DNA from 2 places in the Microbacterium sp. J1-1 genome. Region 2 is predicted to be linked to the other one. Evidence: predicted binding sites of a transcription regulator. Region 2 holds the regulator's gene; the other holds the start of a gene.
The links. The regulator LexA, encoded in region 2, represses DNA repair genes until DNA is damaged. The targets are predictions, from matches to a motif close to TCGAACANNTGTTCGA.
Positions count from the first base shown of each region.

Region 1: a site for LexA is predicted at 4,839-4,854, ahead of LRQ07_RS12220 (HNH endonuclease signature motif containing protein). Genes of this name have one in related genera too.

Region 1 is NZ_CP089590.1:2,538,030-2,546,536, forward strand. It holds gene LRQ07_RS12200 (MetQ/NlpA family ABC transporter substrate-binding protein) at 1-142, opposite strand, end outside; gene LRQ07_RS12205 (Na+/H+ antiporter) at 247-1,998, opposite strand; gene LRQ07_RS12210 (ABC-F family ATP-binding cassette domain-containing protein) at 2,039-3,862, opposite strand; gene LRQ07_RS12215 (spermidine synthase) at 3,933-4,781, shown strand; gene LRQ07_RS12220 (HNH endonuclease signature motif containing protein) at 4,884-6,197, shown strand; gene LRQ07_RS12225 (sugar-binding protein) at 6,293-7,408, opposite strand; gene mmsB (multiple monosaccharide ABC transporter permease) at 7,471-8,507, opposite strand, start outside.
Region 2 is NZ_CP089590.1:2,422,640-2,431,146, forward strand. It holds gene LRQ07_RS11620 (SseB family protein) at 1-610, opposite strand, end outside; gene priA (bifunctional 1-(5-phosphoribosyl)-5-((5-phosphoribosylamino)methylideneamino)imidazole-4-carboxamide isomerase/phosphoribosylanthranilate isomerase PriA) at 594-1,340, opposite strand; gene hisH (imidazole glycerol phosphate synthase subunit HisH) at 1,444-2,079, opposite strand; gene hisB (imidazoleglycerol-phosphate dehydratase HisB) at 2,076-2,693, opposite strand; gene LRQ07_RS11640 (histidinol-phosphate transaminase) at 2,690-3,784, opposite strand; gene LRQ07_RS11645 (LysM peptidoglycan-binding domain-containing protein) at 3,829-4,197, opposite strand; gene lexA (transcriptional repressor LexA) at 4,485-5,171, shown strand; gene metE (5-methyltetrahydropteroyltriglutamate--homocysteine S-methyltransferase) at 5,317-7,626, opposite strand; gene LRQ07_RS11660 (methylenetetrahydrofolate reductase) at 7,648-8,507, opposite strand, start outside.

The DNA of each region.
Region 1 (8,507 bases), 120 kb from region 2:
CACCGATCTTGACGACCTCGTTCCCGGACGATCCCTCGCCTCCGGAACCGGCGTCGGAAGACGCCGTGGCGCAGCCGGAGAGCGCGACGAAGAGCGGAACGGCGGCGAGCGCGGCGAGGATGTTGGTGGTGCGGCGAGACATGCGAGAGGAGTTCCTTCCTGGTGGGACTCGCCTACGTTAGACAGGCCTCCCGCCGCACGCGGAATCGGTCTGTCACACGGCGTCACGAGCGGGTGCCGCCCGGCTCAGTCGAACTCCTCGATGCCCTGCAGCCGCACCTGCTCGAGGTCGAGGCGGGCGGAGATCCGGCGCACCACGACGTCATCGACGGTTCCGGCACCGCGGAGCCCCAACAACACCTCCCGCTTCCGGTCGAGGAGGGCGAGCTTGAGCCGCGTGTGCTCCTCGTGCCGGACCAGCGGCGAGCGCTGCGCGATGTCGACGTCGGTCGAGGTCGCGATCATCTGCAGGACCGTGCCGTCGGGCGGGTCGGCCTGATCCACCCCGGTATCGGCGACGCTCGGAGGTGCGGCGGTGCCGGCACCCAGCGGGTCCGGCTCCCCCAGCATCTCGTCGAGGGCGTCGGCTTCCGCATCCACCAGCGCCTGCTCCCGCGCCAGGGCGCGCGCATTCGCGAACTCGAGCATCTGATACCCCTCGGAGCGCACGCGGTCGCGCACCTCCTGCCCCACGCCGTGTTCGGCGGCGAGGTCGTCGAGAGCGGCCAGGGCGGCCCCGGAGATCGCGCGCTCGGCGAGCTCGTACTCCTCGTCCTCGACGTGGTCGGCTGGGAAGCGGGCCCAGCGCACGATCGCGGGCAGGAACGGGCCCTGGACGAGCAGGCTCAGCAGGATGACACCAGCGGTGACGAACACGATCTCATCGCGTCCGTTCAGAGCGCCGCCTTCGGTGATGCTCGCCGGCACGGACAAGGCGATGGCGAGAGACACCGCCCCGCGCATCCCCGCCAGAGTGGACACGACCCGCGCCCGAGATCGTGCGCCTCTCGCCGGTCGAGGATCGGTCCGCCGCTGGAACGGCACGTTCAGCAGCTGGAAGAGGTATCGCACGACCAGGAGCGTCGCCCAGACCGCGAGCGTGATGAGCACGAGGCGGCCGATCGCCGCGGCCGAGATCTCGTGCACGACGTATTGCACTTCGAGTCCGATCAGCACGAACAGCGCACCGTTGAGCAGGAAGACTCCGAACGGCCAGGCCGCATCAGCCTGGCGGCGGGAGGACGCGGTCGTGACCCGCGGCGACACGTAGGCGACGATGAGTCCGGCGACGACGACCGCGAGCACACCGGAGGCGTGCACCGTCTCGGCGAGGAGGAACGCCGTGAACGGGATCAGCAGCAGCGCGACGTTGATCACGATCGTCGAGGCCGTGCGGCGCAGCAGCAGGTAGCCGAGAGCGGCGACCACGGTACCGGCCGCGATCCCCCCGACATACGAGATCAGCAGATCGACGGTCACCGACAGCGGCGTGATCTGACCGCCGAGCGCGAGCGAGACCGCGATCGCGTAGAGCACCAGAGCCGTGCCGTCGTTGGTCAGGCTCTCCGCTTTGAGCTTCATGAACATGCGTCGCGGGAGGAGGCGCCCGAGGGCGGCGACGGCCGTGGCGTCGGGCGGAGCGACGGCGGCACCCAGGATGAGCGCGATCTCCCACGGCATCCCGAACAGCACACCGATGCCGGCCACGGCGAAGGCCGAGGCGACGACCAGCACGGTGCTCATCGGCAGGATGTAGCGGAAGTCGCGGCGGATCGACCGCAATGAGGTCGTCAGACTCTCCCAGAACAGCATCACCGGGAGGAACAGCAGGAGCACCGTCTCCGGCGGCAGCTGCACCTCGCGCAGCGGTGGCACGAAGCCGAGGAGCAGCCCGAAGATGACCAGGACGAGGGGCAGCGCGAGACGCACGCGCGGGGCGATCAGGGTTCCGACGAGAATCGTGAGTCCGAGCAGGACCGTTACTTCGAGGCCTTCCATCCCTACCTCCCAACAGCGGTGAGAGAAGGATATTCCTCCGTCAGCCGATCTCCTCGGTGAGTTCGAACCAGCGCAGCTCCAGCTCCTCGATCTCGGCCTGCTGCTCGCTGATCTTCTTCATCCGCTCGCCGAGGCCCTCATAGTCGGACTGGTCGTGGTCGGCCAGCGCGGTCTTGGCGGCGTTGACCTGCTGCGTGAGCTTCTGGATGCGCCGCTCGAGGGCCGACACCTCCTTCTGCGCCGTGCGCAGGGCCGCGCCGTCGAGACCTTTGGAGGTGGCGGCGGTCGTCGCGGTCGCTGCGGCCGTGGCAGTCTGCTTCGGTCCGGTCGAAGACTGGAGGTGGCGCAGCCGCAAGTACTCGTCGACCCCGCCGGGCAGGTGCCGCAGATGCCCGTCCAGGATCGCGTACTGCTGGTCGGTGACGCGTTCCAGGAAGTAGCGGTCGTGGCTGACGACCAGGAGCGTACCCGACCAGGAGTCGAGAAGGTCCTCGATCGCGGCGAGCATGTCGGTGTCGAGGTCGTTGGTCGGCTCGTCGAGGATCAGCACGTTCGGCTGGTCGAGCAGCACGAGCAGGAGCTGCAGGCGACGCTGCTGCCCACCCGAGAGGTCTTTGACCGGAGTGGAGAGCTGGGCCGAATCGAAGCCGAGCCGTTCGAGCAGCTGACCGGGAGTGAGGTCCTGCGCCTTGGAGCCCGTTCCCATCGTGTAGGAGGTGCGCAGTCCGGAGATGATCACCCGCACCGGGTCGTTCCAGTGCTGGGTGAGCTCGTCGAGGCGCTGGGTGAGAGTCTGCACCTTCACGGTCTTGCCGCGCTTGACCCGACCCGTGGTCGGTTCGACCGTGCCGGAGATGAGCCCGAGGAGCGTCGACTTGCCGGCGCCGTTGACGCCGAGGATGCCCGTGCGCTCCCCCGGTGCGATGCGCCACTCGACGTCGCGCAGCACGACCTTCTCGCCGCCGTCCGCCGTCGGGTAGGTCACCCCGACGTCGAGCAGATCGACCACGTCCTTTCCCAGCCGCGAGACCGCGAGGGACTGCAGCGACACCTTGTCGCGGATCTCCGGCACGTCGGCGATCAGCTCGTTGGCCGCGTCGATGCGGAACTTCGGCTTCGCCGTGCGGGCGGGAGCGCCGCGACGGAGCCACGCGAGCTCCTTCTTGGCGAGGTTCTGGCGCTTCGCCTCGGTCGCCGCCGCCATGCGGTCGCGTTCGACGCGCTGCAGGATGTACGCCGCGTAGCCGCCCTCGAAGGGCTCGACGATCCGGTCGTGCACTTCCCATGTCTCGGTACTGATCTCGTCGAGGAACCACCGGTCGTGGGTCACGACCATGAGGGCCCCGGCGTTCGGCGACCAGCGCTTCTTGAGATGCCCCGCGAGCCAGGTGATGGCCTCGACGTCGAGGTGGTTGGTCGGCTCATCCAGCGCGATGACGTCCCAGTCTCCGGTGAGGAGCTTGGCGAGCGACACCCGGCGCCGCTGACCACCGCTGAGGGAGCCGATCTCCGCATCCCAGGGCAGGTCGGTGAGCAGTCCTTCGATGACGTCGCGGATCCGCGCGTCGCCGGCCCACTCGTACTCCGGGGTGTCCCCGACCACAGCGGCGCTGATGGTCAGGTCGTCCGGGAGGGTGTCCGCCTGATCGAGCACACCGATTCGCGTGCCGCCGCGCACCGTGACGCGGCCCGAGTTCGGTTCCTTGATCCCCGCGAGCATGCCGAGAAGACTCGACTTGCCGTCGCCGTTGCGGCCGACGATGCCGATGCGATCACCCTCTTCGATGCCGAGGGTCACGGAGTCGAAGACGACCCTGGTCGGGTATTCGAGATGCAGGGCTTCAGCCCCGAGAAGATGTGCCATGTTCCTTCCAGGGTAGTCGCGCGCGGTCGGCGTGTTCTCCGACCGGCTCCTCGCGCTCTAAGATCGACGGGTGCCGAAGAGTCGCCGGGTGTTCTCCCTTCTGCTCGAGGATCGCAAGGCGAAGCTGGTGCAGTCGAGAAGGCGGCCCGGTCGCTACGAACTCAGCGTCGACGGAATCCCGCAGTCCGTCGTCTCGATGACCGACCCCACCGATCTCGAATACGACTACACGCAGCACATCGCCAGAGTGATGGATGCTGCCGCTGAGCCCGGTGCGCCGCTGTTCACCGTGCACCTGGGAGCCGGTGCCCTCACGCTGGCACGCTACGTCGAGGCCACGCGCGCCGGATCGCCGCAGCTCGTGGTCGAGTTCGAGCCCACCCTCTACGAGGCGGTGATCGCCGCGCTGCCGCTGTCTCCGGGTACCGATCTGCGCGTCATCTTCGGTGATGCGCGCGCGGTCGCGGACGCGGAGCTCGCCGGCGAGTGGATGGGTGCGCGGTTCACGGTCGTCGATCTCTGGGATGCCGCCGTCATCCGGCATCGCGTGGCCAGCCAGGAGTTCTATCGCCGTGTCGCCGCGCGCTCCGCAGCGGAGGGGGTCGTGGCGGTCAACCTGCTCGACGGACACCCCTTCGAGTACTCACGGCGACAGGCAGCCACCCTGCGCACGGTGTTCGACCATGTCGCCGTCGTCCTCGACGCAGAACCGAACGATGACGAAGGGCCGCTCGGCAACGTCGTCGTCTTCGCGAGCGACGAGCTGCTCGCCGTCGCGACGAACCCCGACCTCCTCGGCGTGCCGCACCCTCATACGCTCCACGGCGACGCACTGACCTCGTGGATCGCCGGCGCGCGCATCATGACCGATGCGGACGGCACCGACTCCCCCGACCCCGACGATCCGATCTGGGACTAGCACCGCCCGTTGATCGCGTTCGTCACCGTTTCGTGACCCCGGAGACGTGAATCTCAATCGAATCCATCTTCGAATGTCGGTGGTCGGTGATGGACTGAAGTCATGACCGCACTGCTCGACGCGACCGATTCCCAGATGGCGATGCTCGCCGATCTGGTGGCCTCGTTGGAAGCGGCCGAGTCGACCCTGAGCAGTATGCAGGCGGCTCGCGACGGCATGCTCGCGCTGGCCGGACGCCTGGCCGTCGACATCGCCCGGACAGCTTCGCATCCCGACCACGGTGACATGGCGATCCGCACGGTCGCTGCCGAGATCGGCGCTGCGCAGCACCTGAGCGACCGCACGATCGAGCGCAAGATGGCCAAGGCCACGTGGCTCGTCGAGCGATTCCCGGCGGTATGGAAGGCACAGGGCGAAGGGCGCATCAGTGCCGCGCACTCCCGGGTCATCGTCGAGGCGGGCGCGCATCTCGACGAGGCTGCGGATCGCGCCGCCTACGCCGCGGAGGCCGTGGAGGTCGCCGTGACGGAATCCCCGAATCGGCTTCGGCGGATCGTGCGGCGTCTTGCCGAGCGGTTCCAGGAGCGCAGTCTCACCGAGCGGCATCGCGATGCCCGCGAGCTGCGCCGCGTGTGGGTGAAGGACCTCGACGACGGGATGGCCGAGCTGGGGGCGCGCGGACCCGCGGTCCTCCTGCACGGCATGCTCGACCGGCTGTCGCAGATGGCGCATGCGGTGAAAGAGGAGAATGCACGAGCGGCACAGGATGCTTCAGCCGCCGGACTCCCCGCCGACGACCGCACGGTCGATCAGTTGCGCGCCGATCTGCTCGCCGACCTCGTTCTCACAGGATCCCCCGCGGGCCATGACACGGCGGACAGCCTGCTGGGCGAGGTCCGCGCCCGCGTCGAGGTCACGGTGCCGGTGCTCACTCTGATGGACGATGACGCTCCGACGACCTCATCACCGGCCGAGCTCGACGGAACGATCCCCATCGACGTCACGACCGCTCGCACGCTGGCAGGTTCCGCGACCGGCTGGGACCGCGTGCTGACGCATCCGATCTCCGGCGAACTGCTCGCTGTCGACCGCTACCGCCCGAGTGAACATCTCCGGCGGCATCTCCGCGCGCGGGACCAGCGGTGCCGGTTTCCCGGATGCGGGATCACGGCGCGCAAGTGCGACCTCGACCACAATCATGCGGCCTCGACCGGAGGGGCGACCGCCCACGGAAACCTTGCCGCCGTCTGCCGACGACATCACATGCTCAAACACCACTCCCCCTGGCACGTCGACCAGACCTCGGGCGGCGTGCTGGAGTGGACGAGCCCGACCGGTCGCACGTACATCGACCGGCCGCCTCCGCAGAACACTGTGACCTTCACGAGTGCCGATCCGGTGACCGCACCGTTCTGAGCGCGTCCCGGGCATGTGCACCGGTTGAACGACGAACCGCCCGGACCCGAGGGCCCGGACGGTTCGCGTATCCGTGAGGATGTGTGCGGTGCGAGTTACTGGTACGACTTCACGATCTCGAGGAGGCTCGGGACGTTGGCGTATGCCTCTGCCGCGTTCTCCTTGGTCACGATGATCGGGTCGAGCAGGTAAGCCGGAACGACCTTCACGCCGTTGTCGTACTGCTCGGTGTCGTTGACGTCGACCTCTTCACCCTTCTGGAGCTGGCCGACCATCTTGATCGACTGCTCGACGAGGAGCGTGGTGTCCTTGTTGATCGTGGAGTACTGGATGCCCTCCATGATCGACTTCACCGACTCGACCTCGGAGTCCTGACCCGTGACCACCGGGACCGGCTTTCCGGCCTGCTGCACCGAGGTGATGATGGCGCGAGCGAGCGTGTCGTTCGGCGAGAGGACGCCGTCGAGCGTCTCGGAGCTGTACGTCGAGGTGAGGATCGAGTCCATGCGACGCTGGGCGTTCTCGGCCTTCCAGCCCTCGGTCGCCGTCTGGGCGATCTCGGTCTGGCCGGAGACGACGTTGAGCGTGCCGTCGTCGATCTTCGGCTGGAGCACGTCCATCGCGCCGTTGAAGAACACAGCGGAGTTCGCGTCGTCCGGCGAGCCCGAGAACAGCTCGATGTTGTACGGAGCCTCGTGTCCCGCACGCTCGGCGAGTCCATCGAGCAGAGCCTGGCCCTGCAGCTGACCGACCTTGAAGTTGTCGAACGCGACGTAGTAGTCGACGGCCTCCGTGTTCTCGATCAGACGGTCATAGGCGATGACGGTCACGCCCGCGTCACGAGCGGCCTCGACCTGCGTGGCGAGCTGCTTGCCGTCCTTCGCACCGATGATGATGACCTTGGCGCCACCGGTGACCATCGCCTGGATCTGGTTCTGCTGCTCCGCGACCGTGTTGCTGGCGGGCGCGTACTGCACGTCCGCCTTGAAGCCGGCCTCCTTGAGACCGTCCGTGAACAGCTGACCGGCGAGGACCCAGTTCTCCGAGGTCTTGTCCGGAAGGGCGACACCGATCGTGGCGTCAGCGGCGAAACCCTTGGCCTCGTCCCCCGATCCCGAGTCCGTGCCACCGCCGCGCTCCGAGGAGCAGCCGGTGAGGGCGAAGGCGCCCGCGACGACAAGCGCTGTCGCCGACAGAAGAATCTTCTTCATGTGATCTCTTTCTCTGGTGTGTGAAGGTCGTGTCACGCGAGCGCCGCGCGAAGCGACCTCTCCTAACCGCGCGTCTCGTCGACGGCGGGGGCTTCGTACTTCTGGCTGGTGGGATAGTTCGTCTTGGTCGGATCGAACGTGTCGGTGGCCGGATCCTGCTTGCGTCCGAATCGACGCGTCAGGAAGCCGATGATCGACGGGCGACCCTGCTGCTTGTTCCACACGTCGACACCGACGGCGAACAGGAGCACCAGACCCTTGATCATCGACACCACGTCGGCGCCGGCGCCGAGCAGGGCGAGGCCGTTGTTCAGGAACGCCATGACGAGACCACCGATGATCGACCCGATCACGGTTCCGATACCGCCCGAGACAGCCGCGCCACCGATGAAGACCGAGGCGATCGCATCCAGCTCCCAGCCGTTGCCGTCCTGCGGACCGGAGGCCGTCGCCCTGGCGACATAGATCATGCCGGCCAGCGACGCGAGCACCGACATGTTCATCATCACGAAGAAGTCGACCCAGCGGTCCTTCACACCCGACAGGCGCGCGGCCTGCCGGTTGCCACCGACCGCGTAGATGTGACGACCGAAGACCGTGTTGTTCGTGATGAACGAGTAGAGGATCACCAGGGCGAGCAGGATGATGCCCGAGATCGGGAAGCTGGTGCCCTCACGCCCGGTGGCGAACAGCCAGCCCGCGATCAGGATCACGGCCGAGATGAGCACGACCTTGGTGACACTCACCCACAGCGGCGCCGTCTCGGCCCCCATCTTGTGCTGCACGCGCCGGGTGCGGATCTCCCAGAACACGATCCATGCGACGCCCAGCAGCGCGAGCAGCATGGTGAACACGTTGAACGGCACGGGGATGAACGGCAGCTCGGGGAGGTAGCCGGCACCGATGACCTTGAAGCCCTGCGGCACGGGAACGGACTGCGAGTCACCGACCCACTGGTTCGCACCGCGGAAGAACAGCATGCCCGCCAGCGTCACGATGAACGCCGGCACCCCGACATAGGCGACCCAGAACCCCTGCCAGGCGCCGACCAGCACGCCGACCCCGAGGCCGAGGAGCACACCGAGCGGCCAGGGGAGGT
Region 2 (8,507 bases):
CGGCCACATCGATCACCGCCAGCTCGTGCGCGACGCTCTCCTGCAGCGCGGAGACCACCTCGGTCGAGAGGAAGCTCGGCACCCAGGGGTGCCCCTGAGCGATCGCCCAGACGGCGGGGCGCCGGAAGACGAACTCGGTCTCGGAGGTCGGGTCGAGCACGATCAGATCGGTGTCTTCGGCGGAAGCCGCCAAGGCGGCACGGAGCGCCTCGACCGGGATCGGTCGCGCCGTGGCATCCCACGCCTGCATCGTCTCGACGGACGAGAACACCGGCTGCACTCGACGCCCATCGGGAGCGGCAACCGTGACGATCGAGAGCTCCTGCGTCTTGTCGACCGGCAGGCCGTTGGGCGCGACGCCCTCCTCACCCTTCTCGGCGATGAGCGGGATCAGCACGCGCGCGGAACGGAACGCGTCGACGACCTCGACCTGACTCCCCTCCCCCGCACGGAAGCGGAGCAGAGCGGCCAGCAGGGCGGGGTCCGCGGAGCCGTCGTCCGCCGCGTGGGGGTTCGACTCGAAGCTGCGCCCCTCCCAGGGGACACCGGCGGAGTCGCCGTGGTTGTGCGACTCGGGCCCGCAGGAGTGCGCGTCAGTCTCCTGCGACATCCAGGGCCTCAGCCAGTGTGAAGGCGCCGGCGTAGAGTGCCTTGCCGACGATCGCACCCTCGACGCCCAGCGGCACGAGCGCACGGAGCGCGGCGATGTCATCGAGGTTCGAGATGCCTCCGGATGCGACGACCGGCTTCGGCGTGCGGGCGGTGACCTCGCGCAGCAGTTCGAGGTTCGGACCGCGAAGCGTGCCGTCCTTCGTCACGTCCGTGACCACGTAGCGGCTGCAGCCGGCGTCTTCGAGACGACCGAGGACCTCCCAGAGGTCTCCGCCCTCTTTGGTCCACCCGCGGGCGGCGAGCGTCGTGCCGCGCACGTCGAGGCCGACCGCGATCGCCTCGCCGTAGCGGCCGATCACGTCGGCGGCCCACTCGGGGTTCTCGAGCGCGGCGGTGCCCAGGTTGATCCTAGCGGCCCCGCTCTCGAGAGCCGCTTCCAGGGTCGCATCGTCACGGATGCCGCCGGACAGCTCGATGTCCACACCCTTGAACTGCTTGATGACCTTGCGCAGGATCGGCGCGTTGCTCCCCCGACCGAACGCCGCATCGAGGTCGACGAGGTGGATCCACTTGGCGCCCTGCGCCGCCCACTCACCCGCCGCGTCCAACGGGTCGCCGTAGCTGGTCTCGGTCCCGGCCTCCCCCTGGGTCAGCCGGACGGCCTTGCCACCGGCGACATCGACCGCGGGAAGGAGCGTGAGCGAGGGAGACTGCGCGAAGTCGTTCATGGATTCCTTGGTTCGGGAAGCTCTGCGGCCCGGAGCGGGCACGAGAACCGAGGGTAGTCCGCCCGAGGGCGGGTGACAAAACGGATGACGTCCACGGGAGGAGTCAGAGGCTGCCGATCCAATTGCGCAGCAGTTGGATGCCCGCTTCGCCCGACTTCTCCGGGTGGAACTGCGTGGCCGAGAGTGGGCCGTTCTCGACGGCGGCGAGGAACGGATCGCCGTACGTCGTCCAGGTGAGGACCGGCTGCGGGAAGGGCGGGATCACATCGAGCTCCCACGACTGTGCGGCGTAGGAATGCACGAAGTAGAACCGCTCCTTCTCGAGTCCGCGGAACAGGACGCTGTCCGCGCCGGGCTCGACCGTGTTCCACCCCATGTGCGGGAGCACGGGAGCGTTCAGTTCGGTGACTGCCCCCGGCCATTCGCCGAGCCCCGCGGTGTCGTGTCCGCGCTCGACACCGTGCTCGAACAGCACCTGCATGCCGACACAGATCCCCAGCACCGGTCGCCCACCGGCCAACCGCCGGTCGATGATCTCGTCGCCGCCGTGGGTACGCAGTGCCTCACGGACGGCCTGGAACGCACCGACGCCGGGGACGAGCAGTCCGTCGGCCTCGAGAGCCGTCTGACGGTCTCGGGTCAGCACCGCATCCGCGCCGGCCTCGGCCAGTGCCTTCACCGCGGAGTGGACGTTGCCGGAGTCGTAATCGAAGACGGCGACGCGGGGCGCGCTGCTCACAGCGCACCCTTGGTCGACGGGATGCCGTCGACCAGCGGGTCCAGAGCCTTGGCCTGGCGGAAGGCGCGTGCGAAGGCCTTGTACTCGGCCTCGGCGATGTGGTGCGGGTCGCGCCCGCCGAGGACGCGCACGTGCACCGTGAGTGCGGCGTTGAAGGTGATGGCCTCGAACGAGTGGCGCACGAGAGACCCGGTGAAGTGTCCACCGATCAGGTGGTGCTCGAACCCGGCCGGCTCGCCGGTGTGCACGAGGTACGGACGCCCGGAGATGTCGACGACCGCCTGCGCGAGGGCTTCATCGAGGGGCACGAGCGCATCGCCGTACCTCGAGATGCCCGACTTGTCGCCGAGCGCTTCGAGGATGGCTTGTCCGAGCACGATCGACACGTCTTCGACGGTGTGGTGCGCGTCGATGTCCGTGTCGCCCGAGGCCCGTACCGTCAGGTCGGTGAGCGAGTGCTTCGCGAAGGCGGTGAGCATGTGGTCGAAGAACGGCACCGAAGTGTCGATACGGCTCGCACCGGTCCCGTCGAGGTTCAGTTCGAGCTCGACGGTGGACTCCGACGTGCTGCGCACACGGCTGGCGGTGCGCGGGGTCAGTGCGGGGCTGCTCATGATGCCGATCCTATCGAGGCCAAGGCGTCGAGGAATGCGGTGGTCTCGGACTCGGTTCCTGCGCTCACCCGGAGGTGCCCGGGGATGCCGACGTCACGCACCAGCACACCACGGTCGTACAGCTGCTGCCAGGTCGCGCGCGGGTCGGCGACTCCTCCGAACAGGACGAAGTTCGACCACGTCTCGTGCGGCGTGTAGCCGAGGGCCTCCAGGGTCGCAGTGATCCTGTCGCGCTGCTCGACGATCTCCTCGACCATGCCGAGCATCACGTCGGCGTTGCGCAGCGCAGCAACGGCGGCGGCCTGTGTGAGCGCGCTGAGGTGATACGGCAGTCGGACCAGGCGGAGGGCGTCGATGAAAGCAGGATCGGCCGCGAGATAGCCCACCCGCGCGCCCGCGAACGCGAATGCCTTGCTCATGGTGCGGGAGATCGCGAGCCGAGGCCGCCCTTCGAGGAGCGTGAGCGCGGAGAGCGCGTCGTGCGGAGCGAACTCCTGGTACGCCTCGTCGACGATGACGACGCCGCGCGCAGCGTCGTAGACGGCTTCGACGACATCGAGACCGAGAGGCGTCCCGGTCGGATTGTTCGGCGAGCAGAGGATGACCACATCGGGATCAGCGGCGCGTACCTGCGCGGCCGCATCCTCGGGCGTGATCGAGTAGTCGGGCTCCCGGGTGCCGGCAATCCACCGTGCCCCCGTTCCCTGCGCGATGAGCGGATACATCGAGTACGTGGGCGCGAACCCGAAGGCGGTGCGCCCGGGTCCTCCGAACGCCTGCAGGATGTGCTGCAGCACCTCGTTGGATCCGTTGCCCGCCCAGATCTGGTCGGCGGTGAGCCCATGACCGAGGTAATCCGCGAACGCCTCGCGAAGCGTCGTGAACTCCCGGTCCGGATACCGGTTCACATCGCGGATCGCCACCGCGATGTCGTCGAGGATGTCACTCGCGACCGCCTCCGGGATCGGATGAGTGTTCTCGTTGACATTGAGAGCGACCGGGAGAGGGGCCTGCGGGGCACCGTACGGCTTCAGCCCGCGAAGGTCGTCACGGAGCGGCAGATCGTGGAGGGAGAGCGTCACCCTTCCCATGCTAGGCCGCCGGTCGGGCGGATGACGCACATCCCGGTGAGGGCTCAGTCCACGTACTGCGCCGGGATCGCGAGCTCCTGACCGATCTGGAGCTCGCCACCACGGAGCACGTTCATCCGGCTGATCTCTCCGATGACGACACGCGGGTCGGCGTTCGGCGCGACCGAGGTGGCGATCGACCACAGGGTGTCCCCGGGCAGGACCGTCAGCGTCTCGACACTCGCGGCGGGAGCATCGACACCGGAGGCGATGGCGCTGCCACCGCTGAGTGCCGCGAAAGCGATTCCGATCGCCAGCGGCACCGAGGCGAGAGCCAGCAGCACACCGCGACCCCGTGCCGTCAGCCGCAGTCGCGTGTGGGGGCGTGCGGGTGCCGGGAGGATCGTTGCGGTGCTGACGCTGATGCTGCTCATGTCGTGCTCCTTAGCCTGTCTCGGGGCGATGGGCCCGGAGGAAGTTGGCGTAGCGTTCGCATTCCCGTCTCGGCCGGGAGCCGTGAATGCGAAGCTACGTTCCGAAGATATCTTCGAGTTCGAACATCTGTCAAGTGTTCTTCGAAACCGGAAACGCGATTCGCCCGACACGCTCGAACAGATCTTCCAGATCGGACTGTTTCTCGGATACGGTTTCGATGAGAACACCACACCACGGGCCTCCGACATTCGAAGAGCGACGTCGGAACACGCACTTAAGGAGCACCATGAGCGAGTACTCAGCCCCCGAGTCGGAGGCACCGCGGACCCGCCGTCGCAAGAGCCTGAGCCCGAAGCAGATGGCGATCCTCGAGGTCATCCAGAATTCGATCGCCCACCACGGGTACCCGCCGAGCATGCGGGAGATCGGTGATGCCGTCGGCCTCAAGTCACTCTCGAGCGTGACGCACCAGCTCGGACAGCTCGAGCTCAGCGGCTACCTGCGCCGCGACCCCGGGAAGACGCGCGCGATGGAGGTCCTGATCGATCTGCCCGGTGCGAGCGGCGAGAACCCTGCCGATGTCGCGACCCCCGTGGGCGATGCCGCGCTCGTACCCCTGGTCGGGCGCATCGCCGCGGGTGTGCCGATCACGGCGGACCAGCAGGTGGAGGAGATCTTCCCCCTGCCACGCCAGCTGGTCGGCAAGGGCGACCTGTTCATGCTCAAGGTCTCCGGCGAGTCGATGATCGACGCCGCGATCTGCGATGGCGACTGGGTGGTCGTCCGCTCCCAGAACAATGCGGAGAACGGGGAGATCGTGGCCGCGATGCTCGACGGGGAGGCCACCGTCAAGGTCCTGCGCCGTCGCGACGGGCACACCTGGCTCCTGCCCCGCAACTCGTCTTTCGAGCCGATCCTCGGTGATGAGGCCGTCGTGCTCGGCAAGGTCGTGGCCGTGCTCCGAGCGGTCTGACGTGCCCCTCTGACCGTCGAGGCCCCCGCTGACCGTCGAGGCCCCCTCCCAGATACGTTTCTGAGAGGGGGCCTCGACGCTGGGCGGGGGTGTCGACCCGCTGCGGGGGTGTCGACCCTGCGCGGGGGTGTCGACCCGGGGTGGGCTACACCCGGACGCTCACGTCCTCACGCACCCGGCGCGTCGCCTCGACGATGTTGCGCAGCGAGGCGGTCGTCTCGTCGTAGCCGCGGGTCTTCAGGCCGCAGTCCGGGTTCACCCAGAGCTGACGTGTCGGGATCTCCTCCACCGCGCGACGCAGCAGCGACTCGACCTCCTCGACCGTGGGCACGCGCGGCGAATGGATGTCGTAGACGCCCGGACCGATGCCGTGGTCGAACCCGACCTCGGCGATGTCGGCGACGACCTCCATGCGACTGCGCGCCGCCTCGATCGAGGTCACGTCGGCATCGAGCGCCCGGATCGCATCGATCACGACACCGAACTCGGAGTAACAGAGGTGCGTGTGCACCTGGGTACCCGCAGCGGCACCACCGGTCGCGAGTCGGAACGAGTCGACGGACCAGCGGAGGTACGCGGGCTGGTCCGCCTTCTTCAGCGGCAGGAGTTCACGCAGCGCGGGCTCGTCGACCTGGATGATCGCGATGCCGGCAGCCTCCAGGTCCGCGATCTCATCGCGCAGCGCCAGCGCGACCTGGTTCGCGGTCTCACCGAGCGGCTGGTCGTCGCGTACGAACGACCAGGCGAGGATCGTCACGGGACCCGTGAGCATGCCCTTCAGGTGCTTGCTCGTCAACGACTGCGCGTAGGCGGACCATCCCACGGTGATCGGAGCCGGTCGCGAGACGTCGCCCCAGAGGATCGACGGACGTGTGGCCCGGGATCCGTACGACTGGACCCAGCCGTGCTCGGTCACGGCGAAGCCATCGAGGTTCTCGGCGAAGTACTGCACCATGTCGTTGCGCTCGGGCTCACCGTGGACCAGCACATCGAGCCCGAGGTCCTCCTGCAGAGAGACGACGCTGGCCACTTCGCGACGCAGGAAGTCGTCGTAGTCCTCGGCGGGGATCTCGCCACGCGTGAACCGGGCGCGCGCACGCCGGATGTCGCCGGTCTGCGGGAAGGAGCCGATCGTCGTCAACGGCAGCACGGGCAGGCCGAGCGCCTCCTGCGCGGTCTCACGCTCCTCGTACCCGACGCGGGAGAAGTCGGCCGTGCTGAGCGCGCGATCGCGGACGGCACCGTCACGAACGCCCGGTGCGGCGAGACGATCAGCCAGGGCCGCGGACGACGCGTCGAGCTCGGCGGCGATCGACGCGCGGCCGACGCTGAGTCCCCGTGCGAGCACACCGACCTGCTCGACCTTCTGGTCGGCGAACGCCAACCACGAGACCAGACGCTCGTCGAGCCGGGACTCGTCGGTCACATCGTGGGGCACATGCAGCAGCGACGTCGACGTCGACGCGGACACGGCCGCGCCGAGCGCACGGAGAGCCTCGAGCCGGTCGAACGCGTGCGCGAGGTCGCCGCGCCAGATGTTGTGCCCGTCGACCACCCCGCCGACGAGGGTCTTGCCCTCGAGCCCTGCAGCCGGGGCGGGCACGCCGCCGCGCACGAGGTCCACAGCGATCGCCTCGATCGGCGCGGCCGCGAGCACCGGGAAGACCTCACCGAGGTCGGCGTACGGGGCGGCGACGAGGATCGCGGGGCGTTGCGTTGCACGTCCGAGCACGTCCAGCGCTCGGGCGGCAGCATCCGCCAGCTGCGCAACGGATGCAGGGAGCGACTCGCTCACGAGCGCTGGCTCGTCGAGCTGCACCCACTCGGCTCCCTCGGCGCGAAGTCGCGCGAGCAACTCCACGTAGACCGGGAGGAGGTCATCGAGGCACGACAGCGGGTCGAAGCCCTGCGGGGCGTCATCCGAGGCCTTCGCCAGCGCGAGGAGGGTGACGGGGCCCACGATGACCGGTCGCGTGACCAGTCCCGCCTCGGCAGCCTCGGAGACCTGCCGGACGAGGCGGTCGCTGGAGAGCGAGAACACCGTCTCCGGGCCGATCTCCGGCACCAGGTAGTGATAGTTGGAGTCGAACCACTTGGTCATCTCGAGCGGCGCACGATCGCCCTCCCCGCGGGCGATCGTGAAGTAGGCGGGGAGTCCCACCGTGCCGTCGGCACCGCGGAGGTCCTCGAAGCGGGTCGGGATGGCCCCGACGGTCACGGCGGCATCGAGCACCTGGTCGTAGTACGAGAAGGACTCGGGGATCGCGGAGTCCTTGCGTCCAAGCCCCAACTCGGCGAGGCGCTCACGCGTCGATGCGCGCAGCTCACGGGTGGTCCGCTCGAGCTCCTCCTCGTCGATGCGGCCCGCCCAGAACGCCTCGACGGCCTTCTTGAGCTCACGGCGACGGCCGATCCGGGGATAGCCGAGGATGGTGCCCTCGGGGAATGCGGTCATGATCTTTCCTTTCGGCGGGGTCTAGTGACGCAGGGCCGGGAGGATCCCGGCTTCTGCGAGGACGGTGAGGACGGTCTCGTGTTGGTTGAAGGCGTAGAGGTGCACGCCCGGCGCTCCCCCGGCGACGACCTCGCGAGCGAGGCGTGCGGCCCACTCGATGCCGATCTCTCGACGACCCTCCGCGGTCGGCTCGACGTCGAGCGCGATGGCGAGCTCGCTCGGCAGGTCCTCCCCCGTGAGCTCGAGCACGCGTGTGAGCCGCGCCGGTGAGGTGATCGGCATGATGCCCGGCAGGATCGGGATCGTGACCCCGGCGCTGCGAGCCCGTTCGACGAACGCCAGGTAGTCGTCAGGGTGGAAGAAGAGCTGCGTGATCGCGAAGGTCGCCCCGGCGGCCTGCTTGGCGAGCAGCGCCTCCACATCCTGCGTGCGGTGCGTGGCCCGCGGATGCCCTTTCGGGAATGCGGCGACCGCGATGTTCACCTTGCGGCGGGGATCGACCCTCGCGGCACCGGGGAGTCCAGGGACGGGTGCCTCCTCGTAGGGAGCCCGTTCGGCCTGCACGCGGTCGATCAGCTGCACGAGCTGGGCCGCACTCTCCAGATCGCCGAGGTCGCCCTCGGTCTGCCCGGTGGGCGGGTCTCCGCGCAGGGCGAGGAAGCTGAGGATGCCGGCATCGAGGAACTCGCGGATCAGCGTCGCGGCGCCCGCGTAGCTGTTGCCGACGCAGGTCAGGTGCGCGAGTGGCTCGACGTCGGTCTGCGTGCGGATGAACCGGAGCACGTCGAGGGAGCGGCCACCGGTCGATCCGCCCGCCCCGTAGGTGACCGAGAGGAAGTCGGGCCCCGCGGCGGCGAGGCGTCGGACGGTGTCGTGCAGCG